Microbispora hainanensis: one gene and its partner. The protein of the gene in region 2 interacts with the protein of the main gene of each other region in a pairwise test. Links are inferred from orthologs where the notes say so. Each region holds a gene or a part of one and is shown on either strand. Other genes may lie near its edges.

What was found. Proteins that work in one complex are often made in the same cells at the same time.
Region 1: the proteins of leuS (region 2) and ligA interact in binary tests that used the Escherichia coli proteins (3 or more experiments, as listed by UniProt). The link is inferred for Microbispora hainanensis from one-to-one orthologs.

The regions. Positions count from the first base shown.
Region 1 is NZ_CP108086.1:655,538-661,156, forward strand. The notes cover bases 2,566-5,619. They hold ligA (NAD-dependent DNA ligase LigA), read right to left. Parts: upstream 5,306-5,619; coding sequence 2,825-5,305; downstream 2,566-2,824. Other genes in these bases: OHB01_RS02980 (PhzF family phenazine biosynthesis isomerase), read right to left, coding at 2,566-2,599; OHB01_RS02990 (methionine synthase), read right to left, coding at 5,566-5,619. In the rest of the region: OHB01_RS02970 (glycoside hydrolase family 6 protein), read left to right, coding at 1-224; OHB01_RS02975 (ERCC4 domain-containing protein), read right to left, coding at 395-1,465; more of OHB01_RS02980, read right to left, coding at 1,727-2,565. UniProt on the Escherichia coli protein: DNA ligase that catalyzes the formation of phosphodiester linkages between 5'-phosphoryl and 3'-hydroxyl groups in double-stranded DNA using NAD as a coenzyme and as the energy source for the reaction.
Region 2 is NZ_CP108086.1:8,694,863-8,703,058, reverse strand. Bases 2,555-5,618 are described here. They hold leuS (leucine--tRNA ligase), read left to right. Parts: upstream 2,555-2,887; coding sequence 2,888-5,350; downstream 5,351-5,618. Other genes in these bases: OHB01_RS39295 (S41 family peptidase), read left to right, coding at 5,432-5,618. Also shown: OHB01_RS39310 (cytochrome P450), read left to right, coding at 1-787; OHB01_RS39305 (hypothetical protein), read right to left, coding at 816-2,447; more of OHB01_RS39295, read left to right, coding at 5,619-8,196.

The DNA.
Region 1 (5,619 bases), 8.0 Mb from region 2 along the record:
GCTCTTCGGCGATCAACAACTGGACCGTGAGCTGGACGATGCCCGGCGGGCAGTCCATCACCCAGTCGTGGAACGCCAACCTGACCGGCAGCACCAATGTCACGGCCTCGAACCTGAGCTGGAACGGCAACCTCGCCCCCGGCGCGAGCACCGCGTTCGGCTTCCTCGGCAGCTCCAGCGGGACCCCGTCCACCCCGTCTCCGCTGGTCTGCACCACGGCCTGATCCCCGCCGCATAGTCCAGCCGCATAGTCCAGGCGTGCCGTACGGACTCCCCACCCGTACGGCACGCCTTCGTGGGTTCCGTGTCCAGGCCGCCGTCTCCCAAGGCGCCGGGGGGCCGGGCACTCGTTGCTGACGCGTCGGCTCGGCTCCTGGCCGGACCTACAGGCGGGTCATTCCTCGTGGGCGCGCTCGTAGGCGAGCCGGATCTCGGGGCGGAGCCTGCCGCGATCGGACACGTCCAGGCCGTTGTTCCGGGCCCATCTCCGGATCTCCGCTGTCGTCGGGCCGTTGCTCGCGGACGGCGTGTGCCGCCGAAGGTCCGGAGCCTGCGCATCGGTCGCGGACGGCGTGTGCCGCCGAAGGTCCGAAGCCGGCGTCTCAGAAACCGGCCGCCGCGATGGGCCCGCCCCCGGCGTCTCGTACGCCTCGCCGTCTTCCGCAGGCATGATGGCCAGCGCGTACGCGGCGGCCAGGAAGCGATAGGTCCATTCCTCGGCGAGTTTCCTGGTCTCGCAGAACACGATCGGGACACCGGGGAAGGTCACTTGCAGTTCGGCGATGCCGTCGGCCACCACCGCGGGCCGGACACGGTCGAGTTTGAACACCTCCGAGTAGCGGTCCTCGACCACGACGGCGGCGCGCGGCAGCGCGGCCAACTCGGTGAGCTGGAATTTCAACCGTGAGTTGAGGAGGCTGGCCACGAGGTCGGGCAGGCTCTTGCGCTCGACGGCGGCCCATACCCGGCCGTCTCTCTCGACCGCGTAGTCACCGGCGGGCAGGCGGCGCTTGTCGATCTGGACCTGCTGCGAGGCGAAGCGGTAACCGTACCGCTCACCGCTGTCCACGACGATCGGCAGAGCGGCGATGCCGGAGGCCCGCGCGGTCGGAGTGCGGACGCCCGGCCTGGCCTGCTTGCGCACCCGGGCCGTCTGCCAGAAGATCGCGTCCCGCCCCCGGGCGGTGGTGTAGACGATCTGCGACCGGTTCTCCCTGCCGCGGTCGAGAACCAGGTCGATCGCGGCGCCCCGCCGTACGCACTGGCGGACCGGCACGCGCTCGATCACCTCCGGCTCGGCCGGCCACTCGTCATCGCCGGCCGGGTAGCAGTAGATCGCCCTCTCGCGGGGCCAGGTCCCGCCCGCGCGCAGCACCAGACCCGCCGCGCCCAACGGCACGCGAATCAGGTACGGCAGGCGGGAGTCGGGGTCTGGATTGCGGACGATGACGAAGTCACGCTGCACGCCTGCATTCTCCCTGCTCCGCCGCCCTCCTCCAGGCCTCTTTCACAATCCGCAGGAACGTCCCCGGCGGCCCACGGCGGAACGAAGCCTGAACGGTTGAGTCTCGGACGACTCGGCGGGATCACCGGCGACGGTCCCACCGATCGCCGCGGCGTCCCAGTCACGCCGAACCATGCCACCGCTTCGCCGTGGGCCGGATGGGCTTCGTCCGCGAGGGCTGCCACCGGTTCGCGGCCGCAGTCTTCCGGGGGCATGCGCAGATCAGTCGCCGGCCGGAACAGGCACCCCGGCGCCGGACACCCGAACCCTGGTGTCCCCGTCCCGCAACTCCACCCGCAGCAGGCCGGGCCGTCCCATGTCCACACCCTGGTGCAGGGTCAGCACGGCGCCGGGACCGGCCTTGCCGAGCTCCCGCAGGTACGCGCCGAAAGCGGCCGCGGCGGCCCCGGTGGCCGGGTCCTCCACGATCCCGCCGACGGGGAACGGATCACGCACCTGGAAGGTGTCCGCCGACTCGCGCCACACCAGTTGCAGGGTGATGAGATCCCGTTCGGTCATGTAGCGCGCCAGCCCCGGGAAGTCGTAGTCCAGATCGGCCAGGCGCTCGCGGGTGGCGGCGGCCAGGACGAGATGGCGCGACCCGGCGTACGCGATCCGCGGGGGCAGCTCGGGATCGAGCTCGTCGATCCGCCACCTCAGCGCGTCGAGCGCCTGTGCCACGTCGTCCTCGCCGACCGGCTCGACGTACGGATCCACACTGGTCAGCGTCGCCCACAGCACGCCGTCGTCGTCCGCCGCCACGTCGACGGGTACGGTTCCCGCCTTCGTCTCGAAGACCAGGCCACCCGGGCCGATCCGCTCGGCCAGCGCGACCGCGGACGCCACCGTGGCGTGCCCGCAGAACGGCACCTCCCGCTTCGGGCTGAAATAACGGACGGCGAACGTCCGGCCGGCCTCGGTGAGACGCGCGGGAGCCTCGCTCAGAAAGGCCGTCTCCGGGTGGCCCACCTCTGCGGCGACGGCGAGCATGTCCGCGTCGTCCAGACCTGCGGCGTCGAGCACCACTCCGGCCATGTTGCCGCCGGCGGGATCGGTGGTGAAGGCCGCGTAGTGCATGACTTCGGCTATGGGCATCGCAGAACTCGGCATGTCTCGGCCAACGGCAGAGCAGTTGGCCATGTTCCCCTGAGTGGTGGCGTTGAACTGCCTCTCCAGGAGTGCCTGGGCACGCCGGAACGGTGATCCTCAAGGCGAGGCCGGTCGTCCAGGTGCCCGCGAGGCCCGGATCCGGAGGACGCCCCTCGGTCCCGTCGGCCCTGCCTCAGTGGCTCTACAAGGTGCGGCTCAATAAGGTGCGGCTCACTCCTCGGGGGTGAGGGCGACGGCGCGGGCGGCGTCGGGGCCCTTGTCGAGGAGGACGTGGAAGCCCTCCTCGTTGAGGATCGGGACGCCGGCCTTGACCGCCTTGTCGTACTTCGAGCCGGGGTTGTCACCCACCACCAGGAAGCTCGTCTTCTTCGACACCGACGAGGTGACCTTGCCGCCCCTGGCGCTGATGGCCTCGCTCGCCTCGTCGCGGCTGAAGTCCGACAGCGTGCCGGTGACGACGAAGGTGAGCCCCTCCAGCGGACGCGGGCCCTCGTCCTCGGGCGACTCGTCGGCCATCCGGACCCCGGCGGCCCGCCACTTCTCGATGATCTCCTGGTGCCAGTCGACCGCGAACCACTCCTTGATGGTCGCGGCGACCCGCGGGCCGATGCCCTCGACCGCCGCCAGCTCCTCCTCGGACGCGTTGGCGATGGCGTCGATCGAGCGGAACTCCGCGGCGAGCGCGCGGGCCGTGGGCGGGCCGACGTGCCGGATCGACAGCGCCACGAGCACCCGCCACAGCGGCTGGTCCTTCTTCTCCTGCAGTTGCTGGAGGATCAGCTCGGCGTTCTTGCTCGGCTCGCCGGAGACGGTGGCGAACAGCGCGACGACCTTCGGCTCGCCGGTCTCCGGGTCGGTCTTCGGCAGGCCCGTGTCGGGGTCGCGGACAACCGTCCTGATCGGCAGCATTTTCTCGATGGTCAGGTCGAACAGGTCGGCCTCCGTGCGGAGCGGCGGCTCCTGCGGCGGCAGCGGCTGGGTCAGCGCGGTCGCCGCGACATAGCCCAGCCCTTCGATGTCGAACGCGTTGCGCCCGGCGGCGAAGTAAACCCGCTCACGAAGCTGCGCGGGGCAGGAGCGGGCGTTCGGGCAGCGCAGGTCGGCGTCGCCCTCGCGCTCGCGGGCCAACTCGGTGCCGCACTCGGGGCAGTGCGTGGGCATCACGAACTCCCGCTCGTTGCCCTGCCGCAGCTCCACAACGGGCCCGACGATCTCGGGGATGACGTCGCCCGCCTTGCGCAGCACCACGGTGTCGCCGATCAGCACACCCTTGCGCGCCACCTCCGCGGCGTTGTGCAGCGTCGCGCGCTCCACGGTGGACCCGGCCACCGTCACCGGCTTCATCACGCCGAACGGCGTGACCCGGCCCGTCCGGCCCACCCCGACCTGAATGTCGAGGAGCTTGGTGGTGACCTCCTCGGGCGGGTATTTGAACGCGATCGCCCAGCGCGGGGCCCGGCTGGTGGACCCGAGCTGCCGCTGAACGGCAATACGGTCGATCTTGACCACCACACCGTCGATCTCGTACTCCGGATCGTGGCGGTGCTCGTCGTAGTAGGCGATGAACTCGCGGATCTCGTCGAGGCTCTTGACCACCTTGTAGCGGTCGCTGACGGGGAGCCCGAACTCACGCAGCCGCTCGTAGACGGCCGACTGGGTGGCGGGCAGCGGACCGTCGCCCTCCCACTTGCCGACGCCGTGCACGATCATCCGCAGCGGGCGCTGCGCGGTGACCCGCGGGTCCTTCTGCCGCAGCGATCCGGCCGCGGAGTTGCGCGGGTTGGCGAACGGCGGTTTGCCCGCGTCCATGAGCTGCTCGTTGAGCTTCTTGAAGCCCTCGACCGGCAGGAAGACCTCGCCACGCACCTCCAGCAGGTCGGGCACGTCGTCTCCGCGCAGCCGGTGCGGCACGTCGGCGAGCGTGCGGATGTTGGGGGTGACGTCCTCGCCGGTGCGCCCGTCGCCCCGGGTCGCGCCGCGCACCAGGCGGCCCTTCTCGTACACCAGGGCCACGGCCAGGCCGTCGATCTTCAGCTCGCACAGGTAGGGCCCGGGGTCGGCCTCGATCAGCCGCTCCGCCCTGGCCTGCCAGGCGGCGAGGTCGGCGTCGTTGAAGGCGTTGTCGAGGCTCTCCATCCGCGTGAGATGGGTGACGGGGGCGAAGTCGGTGGAGATCTGCGCTCCCACCTTCTGCGTGGGCGAGTCGGGCGTGCGCAGGTCGGGATAGGCCTCTTCCAGCGCCCGGATCTCCCGCATCCAGCGGTCGTATTCGGCGTCGCTCACCGTCGGCGAGTCGAGCACGTAGTAGCGCCAGTTGGCTTCCTCGATCAGCTCGGCGAGCTCGGCGTGCCGCTCCCGTGCCTCGGCCGGCGCGCTCTGTCTCTCTCCGCCGGCGCTCGATGCTTCCCCGCTCGCGCTCTGCGCCTCTCCGGTGGCGCCCTGTGTTTCCCTAGTGGCGCTCTGTGGTTCCCCGCTGGCGCTCTGTGGTTCCCCGCTGGCGCTCTGTGGTTCCCCGCTGGCGCTCTGTGGTTCCCCGCTGGCGCTCTGTGGTTCCCCGCTGGCGCTCTCGGCGGCGTTCGTCACGCGCTCGACCTCGCGTGCGGCCTCCTCGCGCCCGTTCGCCGTGTCTCCGGACGCGTCCCCGGGCGCGACGCCGTCGAACCCGCCAGCCTCGTCAGCCCTGTCGGTCACGTCGCACGTCTCCCCTCGTCAGACACCCAGGGCAACCGTATCTCCGGCGACCGACAGTTCGCGATGGGCAGTGCGCGATGGGCAGGGGGCGGGAGCCGCACCGAGGACGTGGGCGACTCCCGCCGGACCGCTCGCCGAGGTGCCGCTCCAGACCCCGCGGCCCCTCGCTGCAAGAGCGATCGAGAATTACGGTAGACCGCTTGCAGCCCACTTTCATTCCCTTTTGTCCGCTGTACTCGGACCGGTCGCCACCGCCGACGTCACTCGCCGGGGTCCTCCCGGAGCACCCGGGCCGCGTCCCGGCACCGGGCCAG
Region 2 (8,196 bases):
CAAGCTGCCCCTGAAGATCATCTGCGACATGATGGGCATCCCGGAGAAGGACTATCAGTTCGTCTTCGACCGCTCGAACATCGTCCTCGGCGCCACCGACCCCGAATATGTCAGCAAGCGCGAGGACATCGCCCACGCGCTGCTCACCGCGGGGATGGAGCTGCAGCAGCTCGTGCAGGACCTGGCCGCGCTGCGGATGGAGACCCCCACCGACGATCTCACCTCGTCCCTCGTCAACGCCAACATCGACGGGGAGCGGCTGACCGCCCAGGAGCTCGGCTCGTTCTTCATCCTGCTCGTCGTGGCCGGCAACGAGACCACGCGCAACGCCATCTCGCACGGCATGCGGCTGCTCACGCTCAACCCGGACCAGCGCCGGCTGTGGCTGGAGGACTTCGAGGGCCGGGCGCCGCGCGCGATCGAGGAGATCGTCCGGCTGGCCGCGCCGGTCAACTACATGCGCCGCAAGGTCACCCGCGACCACGAGATGAACGGCAACCTCTACCGCAAGGGCGAGAAGGTCCTGCTGTACTACTGGGCGGCCAACCGCGACGAGCGGGTGTTCGACGACCCGCTGCGCTTCGACATCCTGCGCGACCCGAACCCGCACGTCGGATTCGGCGGCCCGGGCCCCCACTTCTGCCTCGGCGCGCACCTGGCCCGCCGCGAGATCACCGCGATGTTCCGCGAGCTGCTGCGGCGGGTCCCGCAGATCGAGGCGGGCGCACCGGAGCGTCTGCTGTCCAGCTTCATCAACGGCATCAAGCACATGCCCTGCGAGTTCTGACCGGCCGGGCTCCGGGCCCGGCCGGCGGTCAGCCGAGGGGCTTGATCGACCGGAAGACCGTGTTGATGTCGGGGAGCAGGTCGTTCTTGAGCTCCGGCACGGCCATGTAGACGATCGTGGGAAGGTCGGCGCCGGTGTTCACGGCCGCGACGACGACCGTGGTGGTCGCGCCGTCGGCGGTCACCTTGTAGGCCGCCGCGAGCCCGGTGAGGTTGTTGCGCGCCAGGCGCTGCTGGGCCACCTTGGCGATCTTGTTGTCCTTGGGGAACTGGGTCTGCCGTGCCCGGTACATCACCGCGTTGATCACCGGGCCCAGATTGTCGGGCGTGGTGTACTTCGCGGCCAGCGACTGCGCCAGCGTGCCCGACATGACCACGGCGAACTCGCGCTTGCCCTTGGTCGTCATGCCGGCCGGCACGTACTGCCTGGTGGTGAAGCCGTACGTCGCCTTGACCTGCGCCGGGTCGGCGTCCGCCTGCCAGGGGCCGCCGAGCTTGGGCAGCGTGACGCGGCCGGCGGTGTCGGTGAGCACACCGTTCACCGGGGAGGCGGTGCCCTTGTAGACGGGCAGCCGTGACGCGGTCTGCGTCTGCGGCTTGGTCGTGGTGGCGGTCTTGGCGGGGGTCGGCTTCGCCGACGTCGAAGCCTCGGCCGCGTCGCCGGAGCTGAGCGGCCCGGCGGCGAACGCCCACACGAGCACCCCGACGAGCGCGGCGACGACCGAGGCCACCAGCGCGTAGAGCCAGACCGGCCGGCCGTCCTCGTCGTCCTCGTACTCGTCGATGGCCTGGTAGTTCTCCCCGAACACCGTGTTCCACAGTTCCTGCTGCCGGTGCGCGGGAGGGGTCTTGGGCCCGCTGATCTGTCCCGCCGTCACGAACGGCCGGTACGGATCCTCCGGCTGGGGCGGGGCCTGCGGCGCGCCGGAGGCGTGCGGCGGGGCGGCGGAGGCGTGCGGAGCAGCCGGGGCGGACTCGGCGTACGAGCGGACCGACGGGGTGAACGGCGCGGACGGCCGGGAGTGGTCAGGGCTCCCGGGCATCGCACCACCGGGCATCTGGGCGCCTGGCGTCGCGCCGTGGGCCGGGCCTTCGGGCATCGCGCCACCGGGCATCGCACCACCGGGCATCTGGCCGCCGGGCATCGCACTCCCCGGCATCGCACTTCCCGGCATGGCGCCGCCGGAGAACTGACCTCCGTACGGGCCGGGCTGCCCCGACCCCTGGCCCTGACCATGCCCCGCGGGCCCCGCGGGACCCGCGGGGCCCTGTGTGCCGTACGCCGGCGAGGGGCCCCCGAATCTCTCCGCGCTCCCGAATCTCTCCGCGCCACCGAAGCCTTCAGCGCCGCCGAATCTCTCCGTACGGCCGAAGTTCTCCCCGCCGCGGAAGTTCTCCGTGCCTCCGGCGCCCCCCGAGCCGCTGTAGCCGTCCCGGGTGAAGGCGGGGTAGGACCGCTCCGGAGCCGCGCCCGGAAGCGGGCCCCCCGCCATGGTCGCGGTCGCGTCCGCGGACTGCTGGGGCGTCCCCGGCGTCCCCTCGACGAACGACCTGACGGTCGGGGTGAAGGATGACGAGGACGGAGGTGGCGCCTCGGGCCAGGCAGGCGGGATCTCCGGCCACGACGGCTCCCGCTGGTGTTCGCTGCGGTCCGTGGGCACGGTACCTCCCGAGATCATGCCCGAATTGGGGGTGCCTGGCATGATCTCATGCGAGCCGGGGGCTGCCGCAGCGAAACCGCGGAATGCCTCTCGGAACTGCTCACCTGTGGGGTCGGTGGGCGGGTCCTGCATCGGCAAATCCGCGGGCGGAAATGAGTTGGCCACAGAAGCACAGTAGGGGAATGGACATAAGAGCCCACAACGGAACTATCACCATCGTGTATCGCGCTCTGACACGCGAGGTCAGCCCGCAAGATCGATCGGCGACCCGGTTGTGGTCTGCGCTACGCTTGACATGCGTGCCGCCACCCCGCTGAGCGGGCAGCCGCCTCGGAGCGCGAGAGCGCGGAGACGGGGCTGCCTCGACTGTGACGCAGGGACCTGCCCCCGGCGGACGCCATCATCTGTGTGTGATTCCAGCCGCCTGGCGAGGAGTGGAAGTGGACGAGCCGGTGTACGACCCGGAGGCGCTGCAGGCCAAGTGGCTGCCGCGGTGGGAGGAGCTGAACCCCTTCGCGGCGGTCGAGGACCTCGCGGACACCAGGCCGCGCAAGTACATGCTCGACATGTTCCCCTACCCCTCCGGCGACCTCCACATGGGGCACGGCGAGGTCTTCGCGATCGGCGACGTCGTCGCGCGCTACTGGTTCCAGAAGGGCTACAACGTCCTGCATCCGATCGGGTGGGACTCCTTCGGCCTGCCCGCCGAGAACGCGGCCATCAAGCGCAACGCCCACCCCGCCGAGTGGACGTACAAGAACATCGAGACGCAGGCGAACTCGTTCAAGCGCTACGCCATCTCCTTCGACTGGTCGCGACGCCTGCACACCAGCGACGCGGAGTACTACCGCTGGAACCAGTGGCTGTTCACCCGCTTCTACGAGCGGGGCCTGGCCTACCGCAAGGGCGGCCTGGTCAACTGGTGCCCGCAGGACCAGACCGTGCTCGCCAACGAGCAGGTCGTGGCGGGCAAGTGCGAGCGCTGCGGTGCCGACGTGATCCGCCGCGAGCTGACGCAGTGGTACTTCAAGATCACTGACTACGCCGACCGGCTGCTCGACGACATGGCGCAGATCGAGGGCGGCTGGCCCGAGCGCATCCTCACCATGCAGCGCAACTGGATCGGCCGCTCCACCGGCGCCGACGTCCAGTTCCGCATCGAGGGCCGCGACGAGCCGGTCACCGTCTACACCACGCGCCCCGACACGCTGTACGGCGCGACGTTCTTCGTCGTGGCCGCGGACGCCCCGCTGGCGGAGGAGATCTGCGCCCCCGAGCAGGCGGAGGCGCTGGCCGCCTACCGCGCCGAGGTCGCCAAGCTCTCCGACATCGAGCGGCTGTCCACGGAGAAGGAGAAGACCGGCGTCTTCCTGGGCACGTACGCGATCAACCCGGTCAACGGGGAGCGCATCCCGGTCTGGGCGGCCGACTACGTGCTGTCCGACTACGGCCACGGCGCGATCATGGCGGTGCCGGCGCACGACCAGCGCGACCTCGACTTCGCGCGGAAGTTCGGCCTGCCGGTCAAGGTCGTCGTGCACACCGGCCTCGCCGATCCGGGCGAGACCGGCATCGCCACGCCCGGCGAGGGCACGCTGGTCAACTCCGGCCCGCTGGACGGGCTGACGAAGACCGAGGCGATCAAGAAGATCATCGAGGTCCTGGAGGAGCGCGGCACCGGCAGGGCCGCGGTGAACTACCGCCTGCGCGACTGGCTGCTGTCGCGGCAGCGGTTCTGGGGCACGCCGATCCCGATCATCCACTGCCCGGACTGCGGCGAGGTCCCGGTGCCGGACGAGCAGCTCCCGGTCACGCTGCCCGACCTGCGCGGCGCGGCCCTGCAGCCGAAGGGCGTCTCGCCGCTGGCCGCGGCCACCGAGTGGGTCAACGTCGCGTGCCCCAAGTGCGGCGGCCCCGCCCAGCGGGACACCGACACGATGGACACCTTCGTCGACTCGTCGTGGTACTACCTGCGTTACTGCGACCCGCACTACGAGGACGGGCCGTTCGACGTCGAGAAGGTCCGCAAGTGGGGGCCGATCGACCAGTACGTGGGTGGCGTCGAGCACGCCGTGCTCCACCTGCTGTACGCGCGGTTCTTCACCAAGGTCCTGCACGACATGGGCCTGGTCGACTTCACCGAGCCCTTCGAGCGCCTGCTCAACCAGGGCCAGGTCATCAACCGGGGCAAGGCGATGTCGAAGTCGCTGGGCAACGGCGTGGACCTCGGCGAGCAGATCGACACGTACGGCGTGGACGCCGTCCGGCTGACGATGATCTTCGCCGGGCCGCCGGAGGACGACATCGACTGGGCCGACGTCTCGCCGGCCGCGTCGCAGAAGTTCCTCGCCCGCGCGTTCCGCGTGATGGCCGAGGCCGGTGCCGCCAGCGCGCCCGGCGTGGACTTCTCCACCGGCGACGTCGAGCTGCGCAAGGTGACCCACCGGACCATCGACGAGGTGACCAAGCTCGTCGAGAGCTACCGGTTCAACGTCGCGGTGGCCCGCATGATGGAGCTGACCACGGCCACCCGCCGGGCGATCGACTCCGGGCCCGGCGCGGCCGACCCGGCCGTCCGCGAGGCCGCCGAGACCCTGGCGATCATGCTGTCGCTGGTCGCGCCGTACTGCGCGGAGGAGGGCTGGGAGCGGCTCGGGCACGCGCCGTCGGTCGCCAAGGCCGGCTGGCCCGAGGCCGACCCGGCGCTGCTGGTCCAGGAGTCGGTCACGGCGGTGGTGCAGGTGGCGGGCAAGGTCCGCGACCGGCTGGAGGTCTCCCCGGACATCTCCGAGGCCGACCTGCAGGCCCTGGCCCTGGCGTCGGACAAGGTCCGCCCCTACCTGGACGGCGAGCCGCGCAAGGTGATCGTGCGGGCGCCCAAGCTCGTCAACGTCGTCCCGTAACGGGTGACCCCGGCTCCGCCGTACCGTGATCGAACCTGCCCGGTACGGCGGAGCCGTCGTCGTTCGGAATAGGGTGCGCACGTGGCTAATGGCGCATACCTGAGATACCCCCATCTGAACGGCGACCTCCTCACGTTCGTGGCGGACGACGACGTCTGGCTGGCGCCCGCGGGAGGCGGCAGGGCGTGGCGGTTCACGGCCGATCGGGTCGAGGTCTCGCATCCCCGGTTCTCCCCTGACGGCACCCGCATCGCCTGGACGAGCACTCTTGAGGGCGCTCCCGAGGTGTTCGCCGCCGACCTGGAGGGCGGCGAGGGCGCGCGGCTCACCCACTGGGGCGACGCCATGACGGGCGTGCGCGGCTGGACCGAGGACGGGAACGTGCTGGCCGTCACCGCCGCGGGTCACGGCTCCCGCTCGTGGCAGTGGGCCCACGCGGTGCCGCTGGACGGCGGCCCGGCGACGGCCCTGCCGTACGGCAGGGTCAGCGAGACCGCGGTGAGCGGCGCCAGGGTGGCGACCGTGTCGGCGATCTGGCGCGAGCCGTCGCAGTGGAAGCGATACCGCGGCGGCACGGCGGCCAAGATCTGGGTGGACGCGACGGGCGACGGCGAGTTCACCCGCCTGTTCGAAGGCGATCCCGCGCAGCACTGGTCGGTCATGTGGGTGGGCGAGCGCCTGGCCTTCCTCGCCGACACCGACGGCGACGGCAACCTCTACTCCTGCCTGCCCGACGGCTCCGACCTGCGGCAGCACACCACGCACCGCGGCTTCTACGCGCGCCATGCCACGTCGGACGGCTCCCGCGTCGTCTACAGCCTCGCCGGCGACCTGTGGCTGCTGGACAGCCTCGACGCCGAGCCGCGCAGGCTGGACATCACGCTGAGCGGGCCGCGCCCGGCCAGGGCCAGGCGGCCGGCGCCGAACAACGTCGGCGGTTTCGCCCCGGACCGCACCGGGCGGGCCAGCGTGGTCGAGATCCGCGGCACCGCCCACTGGCTGACCCACCGCGACGGCCCCGCAGGCACGCTGCGCGCCGAGCCCGGCGTCCGGGTGCGGCTGCCGCGGACTCTCGGCTCCTCCCCGCAGTCGCAGACCGGCCGGGCCGTCTGGGTGTCGGACGCCTCCGGCGAGGACGCGCTGGAGATCGGCACGCCGGGCGGTGAGATCCGCACCCTGGCCGCCGGGCAGCTCGGCCGGGTGCTCGACCTGGCCGCCGCGCCGGACGGCACGCACGCGGCGGTCGCCACCCACGACGGGCGGCTGCTGGTGGTGGACCTCGACTCGGGGAACGTCCGTGAGGTCGACCGCACCACCCACGGCGACGTGCAGCACCTCACGTTCTCGCCCGACTCGGCCTGGCTCGCGTGGGCGCATGCCTACCAGCCCTGGCGCTACCACCTCAAGCTCGCCCGCGTGGACGGCAGCACCACGATCGAGGTCACCCCGCCGCGCTTCAACGACTACAGCCCGTCCTTCACGACGGACGGCAAGCACCTGGCCTTCCTGTCCGACCGCACGTTCAACCCGGTCTACGACAGGCACGTCTTCGACCTGTCCTTTCCCGCCAGTTGCCGGCCCTATCTCGTGCCGCTCAAGGCCACGACGCCCTCGCCGTTCGATCCCTCGCTGACCGGCCGCGGCTTCGGCGGGGAGGACGACGCCGGCGCGGACTCCCGGGCCTCCGAGAACACCCAGGACGCGAAGAGCGACGGCAAGTCCGACCCGCCGCGGGTGACCGAGGTGGACGCCGACGGGCTGGCTGCCCGGATCGTGCCCGTGCCGGTGCCCGCGGGCGTCTACTCCAACCTGCGCGCCGCCAAGGGCGGCCTGCTGTGGCTGTGTCACCCGCTCACCGGCGAGCTCGGCGACGGCACCGAGCCCGGCGAGCCGGTCCTCGAACGCTACGACCTGGTCAAGCGCAAGGTCACCGAGCTGGACGGGGAGTTCGGGGCCTTCGAGGTCAGCGGCGACGGCACGCGCCTGGTGGCCACCGGCGCACACGGCCTGCAGACCCGCTCCACCGGCGAGGACGACGAGGTCGTCACCATCGACCTGGACCGCGTGGCCGTGACCATCGACCCGGTCGCCGAGTGGCGGCAGGCCTACAACGAGGCCGGGCGGCTCATGCGCGACCACTTCTGGCGGGAGGACATGAACGGTGTCGACTGGGCGGGCACGCTCGACCGCTACGCCCCCCTCGTCGAGCGGATCGGCGCCTACTCCGAGCTGATCGACCTGCTCTGGGAGGTCCAGGGCGAGCTGGCCACCTCGCACGCGTACGCGCGGCCCGTCGGCGCGGGCCGCGATCCACGGCGCCGCCAGGGCCTCCTCGGCGCCGATCTCGCCCGGGACGAGAGCGGGGTGTGGCGGATCCGCCGCATCCTGCCGGGGGAGTCCTCCGACCACGAGGCCCGCTCGCCGCTGCTCGCGCCCGGCGTCGCCGTACGCGAGGGCGACGCGATCGTCGCCGTCGGCGGGCGCCCGGTGGACCCGGTACGCGGGCCGCTGGCGCTGCTGTCCGGGATGGCGGGACGGCCCGTGGAGCTGACCGTACGGCCCGGCTCCGGCGGCGAGACCCGCAGGGTCGTCGTCAGGCCGGTCGCCGACGAGACGCGGCTGCGCTACCACGACTGGGTGGCCGGGCGGCGGGCGTTCGTGCGCGAGGCGTCGGGCGGGCGGGTCGGCTACCTACACGTGCCGGACATGATGTCCACCGGCTGGGCGCAGTTCCACCGGGACCTGCGCGCCGAGATGGACCGCGACGCGCTTGTCGTGGACATCCGCGACAACGGCGGCGGTCATGTCTCCGAGCTGGTGCTGGAGAAGCTGCAGCGACGGGTGAC